Regions from separate parts of the Streptomyces sp. NBC_01260 genome, predicted to be linked through region 1. Evidence: predicted binding sites of a transcription regulator. Region 1 holds the regulator's gene; the other holds the start of a gene.

Evidence for each region. The regulator HspR, encoded in region 1, represses chaperone genes until heat shock. The targets are predictions, from matches to a motif close to TTGAGNNNNNNNNNCTCAA.
Region 2: a site for HspR is predicted at 2,318-2,336, ahead of lon (endopeptidase La). Genes of this name have one in related genera too.

What each region holds. Positions count from the first base shown of each region.
Region 1 covers NZ_CP108464.1:4,398,793-4,403,207, forward strand. Annotated here, with positions in the region: gene dnaK (molecular chaperone DnaK) at 1-720, shown strand, start outside; gene grpE (nucleotide exchange factor GrpE) at 717-1,376, shown strand; gene dnaJ (molecular chaperone DnaJ) at 1,509-2,702, shown strand; gene OG322_RS19660 (heat shock protein transcriptional repressor HspR) at 2,704-3,150, shown strand; gene OG322_RS19665 (helix-turn-helix transcriptional regulator) at 3,155-4,189, opposite strand; gene OG322_RS19670 (helix-turn-helix transcriptional regulator) at 4,374-4,415, opposite strand, start outside.
Region 2 covers NZ_CP108464.1:2,477,457-2,481,871, forward strand. Annotated here, with positions in the region: gene lon (endopeptidase La) at 1-2,295, opposite strand, end outside; gene OG322_RS10565 (isochorismatase family protein) at 2,530-3,111, shown strand; gene OG322_RS10570 (nucleotidyltransferase domain-containing protein) at 3,161-3,979, shown strand; partial or broken gene OG322_RS10575 (RNA polymerase sigma factor) at 4,083-4,299, shown strand.

The sequences.
Region 1 (4,415 bases):
GGCATCATGACGAAGCTCATCGAGCGCAACACCACGATCCCGACCAAGCGCTCCGAGATCTTCACGACGGCCGAGGACAACCAGCCGTCCGTGCAGATCCAGGTCTACCAGGGCGAGCGCGAGATCGCGGCGTACAACAAGAAGCTCGGAATGTTCGAGCTGACCGGTCTGCCGCCGGCCCCGCGTGGCGTGCCGCAGATCGAGGTCGCGTTCGACATCGACGCCAACGGCATCATGCACGTCGCTGCCAAGGACCTCGGCACCGGCAAGGAGCAGAAGATGACCGTCACCGGTGGCTCCTCGCTGCCGAAGGACGAGGTCAACCGGATGCGCGAAGAGGCCGAGCAGTACGCGGACGAGGACCACCGCCGTCGCGAGGCCGCCGAGTCGCGCAACCAGGGCGAGCAGCTCGTCTACCAGACGGAGAAGTTCCTCAAGGACAACGAGGACAAGGTCCCCGGCGACGTGAAGACGGAGGTGGAGACCGCGCTCACCGAGCTGAAGGAGAAGCTCAAGGGCGAGGACACCGCCGAGATCCGTACCGCCACCGAGAAGGTCGCGGCCGTCTCCCAGAAGCTGGGCCAGGCGATGTACGCCAACGCCCAGGCCGAGGGCGGCCCGCAGCCGGGTACCGAGCAGGCCCAGGGCGACGCTCAGGACGATGTCGTCGACGCCGAGATCGTCGACGACGAGAAGGACACCAAGGGCGGTGCGGCGTGACCGAGGAGACTCCGGGCTTCGAGGAGAAGCCCGACGTCCCCTCCGGCGCCACCTCTGAAGACGCCGGGACGGAGGCCGCCACCCCCTCTTCGGAGGAGGCGGCGGCCCCCGCCGGGGACGCGAACCAGACAGCCGGTCTGACGGCACAGCTGGACCAGGTCCGTACCGCGCTCGCCGAGCGCACGGCCGACCTCCAGCGGCTCCAGGCCGAATACCAGAACTACCGCCGCCGCGTGGAGCGGGACCGGGTCACGGTCAAGGAGATCGCAGTCGCGGGTCTCCTGTCCGAGCTCCTGCCCGTGCTCGACGACGTCGGCCGGGCCCGGGAGCACGGCGAGCTCCTCGGCGGGTTCAAGTCGGTGGCCGAATCGCTGGAGACGGTCGTCGCCAAGCTCGGCCTGCAGCAGTTCGGCAAGGAGGGCGAGCCCTTCGACCCGACGATTCACGAGGCCCTGATGCACTCGTACGCGCCGGACGTCACCGAGACGACCTGCGTGGCGATCCTGCAGCCTGGGTACCGGATCGGCGAGCGCACCATCCGTCCCGCACGGGTGGCCGTGGCCGAACCCCAGCCGGGGGCGACGCCCGCGACCGCGAAGGACGCGAAAGAAGAGCAGGCAGCCGACGAGGAGAGCGGTGGCGGCGAGGAGGTCTGACATTCCGTCCGACCACTTGGCGGCACACCGCCCGGTCATCAGGGCCTTTGGTTTGGATCAGGCCGGACTCCATGAGCCCGGCAGGATTCAGGCGGAAGGCCCTGGGCCGGTCGTCCGGAAGGAGGGACGTCGATGAGTACGAAGGACTTCGTCGAGAAGGACTACTACAAGGTTCTCGGCGTCCCGAAGGACGCCACGGACGCCGAGATCAAGAAGGCGTACCGGAAGCTCGCCCGCGAGTTCCACCCGGACGCCAACAAGGGTGACAACAAGGCGGAGGAGCGCTTCAAGGAGATCTCCGAGGCCAACGACATCCTCGGTGACACCAAGAAGCGCAAGGAGTACGACGAGGCTCGCGCCCTCTTCGGCAACGGCGGCTTCCGCCCCGGACCCGGCAGCGGTGGCGGCAACTTCAACTTCGACCTGGGGGACCTCTTCGGAGGCGCCCCGAGCGGCGGCCAGGGCGGCGGAGCCGGCGGCTTCGGCGGCGGTGGCGGCGGTCTGGGCGATGTGTTCGGCGGCCTCTTCAACCGGGGCGGCGGTACCGGCACCCGGGTGCAGCCGCGCCGCGGCCAGGACATCGAGTCCGAGGTGACGCTCAGCTTCACCGAGGCGGTCGACGGGGCCACGGTCCCGCTGCGGATGTCCAGCCAGGCGCCCTGCAAGGCGTGCTCCGGCACCGGCGACAAGAACGGCACCCCCAGGGTCTGCCCGACCTGTGTCGGCACCGGCCAGGTCTCGCGCGGCACCGGCGGCGGGTTCTCGCTCACCGATCCCTGCGTGGACTGCAAGGGCCGGGGCCTCATCGCCCAGGACCCCTGTGACGTCTGCAAGGGCAGCGGCCGGGCGAAGTCGTCCCGCACCATGCAGGTCAGGATTCCGGCGGGCGTCTCCGACGGCCAGCGGATCCGGCTGCGCGGCAAGGGCAGTCCGGGCGAGCGCGGCGGACCGGCCGGCGACCTCTACGTCGTCGTCCACGTCGACGCCCACCCGGTCTTCGGCCGCAAGGGCGACAACCTCACGGTCACCGTGCCCGTCACCTTCACGGAGGCGGCGCTCGGCGGCGAGGTGAGGGTCCCCACGCTCGGCGGACCGCCGGTCACCCTGAAGCTTCCGCCCGGCACTCCCAACGGGCGCACCATGCGCGCCCGCGGCAAGGGCGCGGTGCGCAAGGACGGCAGCCGCGGCGACCTGCTGGTCACCGTGGAGGTGGTGGTCCCCAAGGACCTGGGCACGGACGCCCGGGACGCCCTGGAGGCCTATCGCAAGGCGACCGCGGACCAGGACCCGCGGGCGGAGCTGTTCCAGGCAGCGAAGGGAGCTTGAGATGGACGGCCGCCGACGTAATCCGTACGAACTGACCGAAGAATCCCCGGTGTACGTGATCTCGATCGCGGCCCAGCTCTCGGGACTGCATCCCCAGACGCTGCGCCAGTACGACCGCCTCGGCCTGGTCTCGCCCGACCGCACGGCCGGGCGCGGCAGGCGCTACTCGGCCCGCGACATCGAGCTGCTGCGCACCGTGCAGCAGCTGTCGCAGGACGAGGGCATCAACCTCGCCGGCATCAAGCGCATCATCGAGCTGGAGAACCAGGTCGCTGCGCTCCAGCAGCGCGTCGCCGAGCTCTCGACGGCCGTGGACGGGGCGGCGGCGGCGTTGCAGCAGCGCGAGGCGCAGGTGCACGCCTCGTACCGGCGCGATCTGGTGCCGTACCAGGATGTGCAGCACACCAGCGCACTGGTGGTCTGGCGGCCCAAGCGGCCCAGGGAGTAATACCTCAGCACTCACCGAGGCCCGTCGTCCCGCTCGCGCGGGGCGGCGGGCCTTCGTGCCGTCCCGGTCGGGGCGCGGCGAGGCCGGACTCGACGAGCAGGGCGCCGAGGTGGGTGCGGCTGGTGGCGTCGAGGGTCTGCATGAGCTTGGAGATGTGGGCGCGGCAGGTACGGACGCTGATGCCGAGCTTGCGGGCCACCACCTGGTCGACATGCCCCTCGACGAGCAGCCGGGCGATGCTGAGCTGGACCGCGGTCACGGAGCTGTCCGCCGGGGCGGCCGGCAGGGGCTCGGTGAGCGGGGTGGCCTGCGCCCACATGACCTCGTACACCTGGGTCAGATAGTGGACCAGGGCGGGGTGACGGATTTCGAGGGCCACGTCGCGTTCGGCATTGGCCGGGATGAAGGCCACGGTGCGGTCGAAGATGAACAGCCGCTCGACCGTCTGCTCGGTGGTGCGGACCTGGATGTGGCCCGCGGGTATGTCGCCCAGATACGCCTTCAGCGTCGGGCTGTAGCGGGTCGGGTGCTGGTAGATGTGGCGGAGCGTCGCTCCTTGTCCGACGGCGGACAGGGCGCGCGCCAGCGCCTCCTTGAGCTGTTCCGCCGGGCGGCTGCTGCCCGGCTGCAACGTCAGGATCTCGTCCCGTGCGCCGTTCAGGGCGTTCTGGATGGTCGCGTTGATCAGCGGCATGCCTTCGAGCACGGTGATGGCCAGATTGGGATCCGTACTGGCGACGGAGGCCAGCGGCGCCAGGGAGTCGGCGAGGGCCGCGGTGAGCCTGATGCGCTCGTGGATCTCCCGGATGACGGGTTGCAGCAGATGGGCCAGGGCGGCGGACGGCGGCACGGGACGTATCCAGGCGTCGTCCTGCGGGTCGGGATGGACCAGCGTCAACTCGGTGAGACAGGGGGCCGGTTCGAGGGCGCTCCGGGGGATCCGTCCCGCGCTCAGTGCCTCGGTGTAGACGCGGATCGCCGCGTCGCACAGCTGGCGGTCGCCGTGCGGGTGCGCCGTTGTGTCCTCATCCCTGCCCATTCGTGCCCCCCCACTTTTGGCAGTGCAGCAAGATGACGGTGGTGGCAGCGTAGTCCGCGGGCCACTGTGGGTCTTGTCGGGGGAGCCGGGAACTCCCCCGGCTGATCGGGGGCGTGGCCATGTCTCTCCCCCTTGCATGGCCATGCTTCCGGCCCGGGGGTGGGGACCGTTCGGTGCCGCCCGGTCAGGAGTCCTGATCGAGGATTCCTGACTGGGCTATCAGGTA
Region 2 (4,415 bases), 1.9 Mb from region 1:
ATCCGCCTCGTTCCGCTTCGGGATCACCACGGTGGTGATCCCGGCCCGGTGCGCGGCGAGCAGCTTCTGCTTCAGGCCGCCGATCGGCAGCACGCGTCCGGTCAGCGAGACCTCACCGGTCATCGCCACATCCGTACGGACCAGCCGGCCGGAGAGCAGCGAGGCCAGTGCGGTGGTCATCGTGATACCCGCGCTCGGACCGTCCTTGGGCACGGCGCCCGCCGGGAAGTGGATGTGCGCACCGCGGTCCTTCAGGTCCGCGACCGGCAGTTCCAGCTCCGCACCGTGCGACCGCAGGAAGCTCAGCGCGATCTGCGCGGACTCCTTCATGACGTCGCCGAGCTGGCCGGTGAGGGTCAGTCCGGACGCCCCGGTCTCCGGGTCGGCGAGCGACGCCTCAACGAAGAGCACGTCGCCGCCGGCTCCGGTCACCGCGAGCCCGGTGGCCACGCCCGGCACCGCGGTGCGGCGCTCGGCCGGGTCCTGGGCGGACTCGGGGACGTGGTGCGGCCGGCCGACAAGACCGCGCAGGTCCTCGTCGGTCACCGTGAACGGCAGCTCCCGGTCACCCAGTTCGTGCTGGGCCGCGACCTTGCGCAGCAGCCGGGCCACGGCCCGCTCCAGGTTCCGTACGCCGGCCTCGCGGGTGTACTCGCCGGCCAGCTTGCGCAGGGCCGACTCGTCGAGGGTGACCTCGTCCTTCTCCAGACCGGCCCGCTCCAGCTGGCGCGGGAGGAGGTGGTCGCGGGCGATGACGACCTTCTCGTCCTCGGTGTAGCCGTCCAGCCTGACCAGCTCCATCCGGTCGAGCAGGGCCTCCGGGATCGCTTCCAGGACATTGGCGGTGGCCAGGAAGACGACATCGCTGAGGTCGAGTTCGACCTCCAGGTAGTGGTCGCGGAAGGTGTGGTTCTGGGCCGGGTCGAGCACTTCGAGGAGCGCCGCCGCCGGGTCGCCCCGGTAGTCGGAGCCGACCTTGTCGATCTCGTCGAGCAGGACGACCGGGTTCATCGAACCGGCCTCCTTGATGGCGCGGACGATGCGCCCGGGAAGCGCGCCGACGTAGGTGCGCCGGTGGCCGCGGATCTCCGCCTCGTCCCGGACACCGCCGAGCGCGACCCGGACGAACTTGCGGCCCATGGCGTGCGCCACGGATTCCCCGAGCGAGGTCTTGCCCACGCCGGGCGGTCCGACCAGGGCCAGCACCGCGCCGCCGCGCCGCCCGCCGACGACGCCCAGACCGCGGCCGGCCCGCCGCTTGCGCACCGCGAGGTACTCGGTGATGCGCTCCTTCACGTCCTGGAGGCCCGCGTGCTCGGCGTCGAGGATCTCCTGGGCGCCGCGGATGTCGTAGGCGTCCTCGGTCCGCTCGGTCCACGGCAGTTCGAGGACGGTGTCGAGCCAGGTCCTGATCCAGGAGCCCTCGGGACTCTGGTCGGAGGAGCGCTCCAGCTTGTCGACCTCCTTGAGCGCGGCCTCGCGGACGTGCCCGGGAAGATCGGCGGCCTCGACGCGGGCCCGGTAGTCGTCGGACTCGTCGCCGGAGGCGGGATCACCGTTGAGCTCGGAGAGCTCCTTGCGTACGGCGTCGAGCTGGCGCCGCAGCAGGAACTCGCGCTGCTGCTTGTCGACGCCCTCCTGGACGTCCCTGGCGATGGACTCGGCGACGTCCTGCTCGGCGAGGTGTTCGCGCAGCCACTGGATGGCGAGCTTCAGCCGGGCGACCGCGTCGGCGGTCTCCAGCAGCCGCACCTTCTGGGCGATGGTGAGGAAGGGGGAGTATCCGGAATTGTCGGCGAGCGCGGAGATGTCCTCGATCTGCTGGACCCGGTCCACGACCTGCCAGGCACCGCGCTGCTTCAGCCAGCTGGTGGCGAGTGCCTTGTACTCCTTGGCCAGCTCGGCGGCGGCTCCGGGGAGCTGGTCGGGGGCCGATGCGTCGACCCGGGCCCCCTCCACCCAGAGCGCGTCGCCCGGTCCACTGGTCCCGGCACCGATCCGCACCCGGCCGCGGCCGCGGATGAGCGCGCCGGGGTCTCCGTCGGAGAGCCGTCCGACCTGTTCGACGGTGCCGATGACACCGATCCCGGTGTAGGTGCCGTCGATGCGCGGAACGAGCAGCACCTCGGGCTTGCCGCCGCCCTCGGGGGCCGCGGCCTGGGCGGACTCCACCGCGGCGCGCACGTCGTTGTCGGACAGGTCCAGAGGCACCACCATTCCGGGCAGCACGACCTCGTCGTCGAGCGGCAGCACAGGCAGGGTGAGCGGTGTGACCGCATTGGACTCAGTAGCCATGATCTCCCCTTCGGCAGTCAAGTTGAGCTATGAAGACTCAATGCTCCTGAGCCGCCTAATGTTCCCCGGGAGGTGTTCGCTGTGAGCGATCGTGCGGCGGCCGCCCCGTGTCTGCCTCCGCGCCTTGTGTCCAACGCCGTACGGGCTTGCCGTAGTCCCCGCCCCTCGTGCTCCGTCCGCGAGATCCCGCGAAATCCGGTGGAAGGCCGCGGCAGTGCCGGACAGGATGACGCCATGAACCATGTCGCACCCCCTGCACAGGCCCTGATCGTCGTGGACGTCCAGAAGGCGGGGGTGACCGGTGAGAGGGCGGTGCCCGGCGCGGCCGGACTGCTGAGGCGGACGGCGGACCTGATCGCACGGGCGCGCCGCGGCGGTGCGCTGGTCGTCCATCTCCAGAACGACGGCGCACCCGGCTCGGGCGACGAGCCGCACACCCCGGGCTGGGCGCTGCACCTTCCCGTCGGGGAGGGTCCCGCGGAGGTCGTGATCCGCAAGACGAGGGACGACGGCTTCGCGGGCACGTCCCTGGGGGACCTGCTGACCGGGGCCGGAGTCGAGTCGCTCGCCCTGTGCGGGGTGATGTCGGAGATGTGCGTCCAGGCCACGGCCCGCACCGCCCTGGCCCTGGGCCACCGGGTCGTTCTCCCCTACGACGCCCACGCCACGCAGGACATCCCGGCCGCCCCCGGCATCAGCGCCGCGGTCCCGGCCGCCGTGGTGTCCCGGGTCGCGGCGTGGGCGATCAGCGGCGACGCCGAGGTCACCGTGCCGGCCGCGGACGTCACGTTCGCCGCGCCGCCGCGGGTGCGCTGAGGACGGAAAAGAGTTCGGCACGGGCCCGGCGGCAGGGCAGAGTGCCCGCATGAGCGATGACCGCGGACTGGCGCAGGACGGCACGATCGCGCGGGAGGGCTCGCTGGACCGGGTGCAGGCGCCGTTCGCGCCGGTCGTGGCGGCGGCCCGGTCTCGGATCGCCGAGGTCTTCGGTCCCGCCCGGCTGGACAGCGCCTACCTCTACGGCAGCGTTCCGCGCGGCACGGCCGTTCCCGGCGTTTCCGACCTGGACCTCCTCCTCGCGCTGCGCTCCGGGCCCACCGGGGCGGACCGGGCCGACGCCGACGCCGTCGAGGCGGAACTCGACGCGTCGTTCGACGCGATCGACGGGGCCGGGATCCTGCTGTCCGGCGCGGGCACACTGCTCAGCGACCTCGAACGCCATGACGGGGGCTTCTTCCTCGCCTGCCTGTGCACCCCGCTGCTCGGCGACGACCTCGCCGAGCGGCTGCCGCGCTACCGTCCGACCTCGCTGCTCGCCCGTGAGACCAACGGCGATCTGTGCCTGTTGCTCCCGCGCTGGCACGAGCGGGCGGCGGAGGCCGCCACGGACCGCGAACGCCGCGCCATGAGCCGCGGCGTCGCCCGTCGGATCGTCCGCACGGGCTTCACCCTGGTGATGCCGCGGTGGGGCGGCTGGACCAGCGATCTGGCCGAGTCCGCCGAGCTCTTCGCCCGCTACTACCCGCACCGTCCCGAGCGGGCCGGGCAGATGCGGCTGGCCGCCCGCACGGGCCGCGTACCGACCGCCGACCCGGCCGTCCTGTCGATGCTCGTCGACGACCTCGCCCCGTGGCTGGCGGCCGAACACATCGCGGTGCACGGGGAGAAGGCGCCGCGCCCCTGACCGCGGCCGTGCCCGGTCCGTGAACCGAACGGGGGCCGGTCTCCGATAGAGGAGCTGTGAGCCACTTGCTGCGCCCGCGAGGGACGACCGGACCGACGAGGCGCTGCTGCGTGCCGTCGCACAGGGGGACACGACGGCCCTGGCCGCTCTCCACGACCGGCACGCCGGCTGGCTGCCGGCCCGGCTGAACCGGCGGTGCGCCGACCCCGAGACCGTGCGGGAGGTACTTCAGGACACCTTCGTCACGGCCTGGCGCTCGGCCGGTTCGCACCGGGGCGCCGAGGCGGGCGGCTGGCGCCGGGTGATCGCCGCCCGCCTCGCCTGGCTCGGACGCCATCTGGCCAGGCGCACGAGTCGCGCCGCGTCAAAGGTGCCCGTCCTGTGCACGCCACCGCCGGCTCTCTCCCCCCAGCACGAGGACCGGGACGCGGGCGGT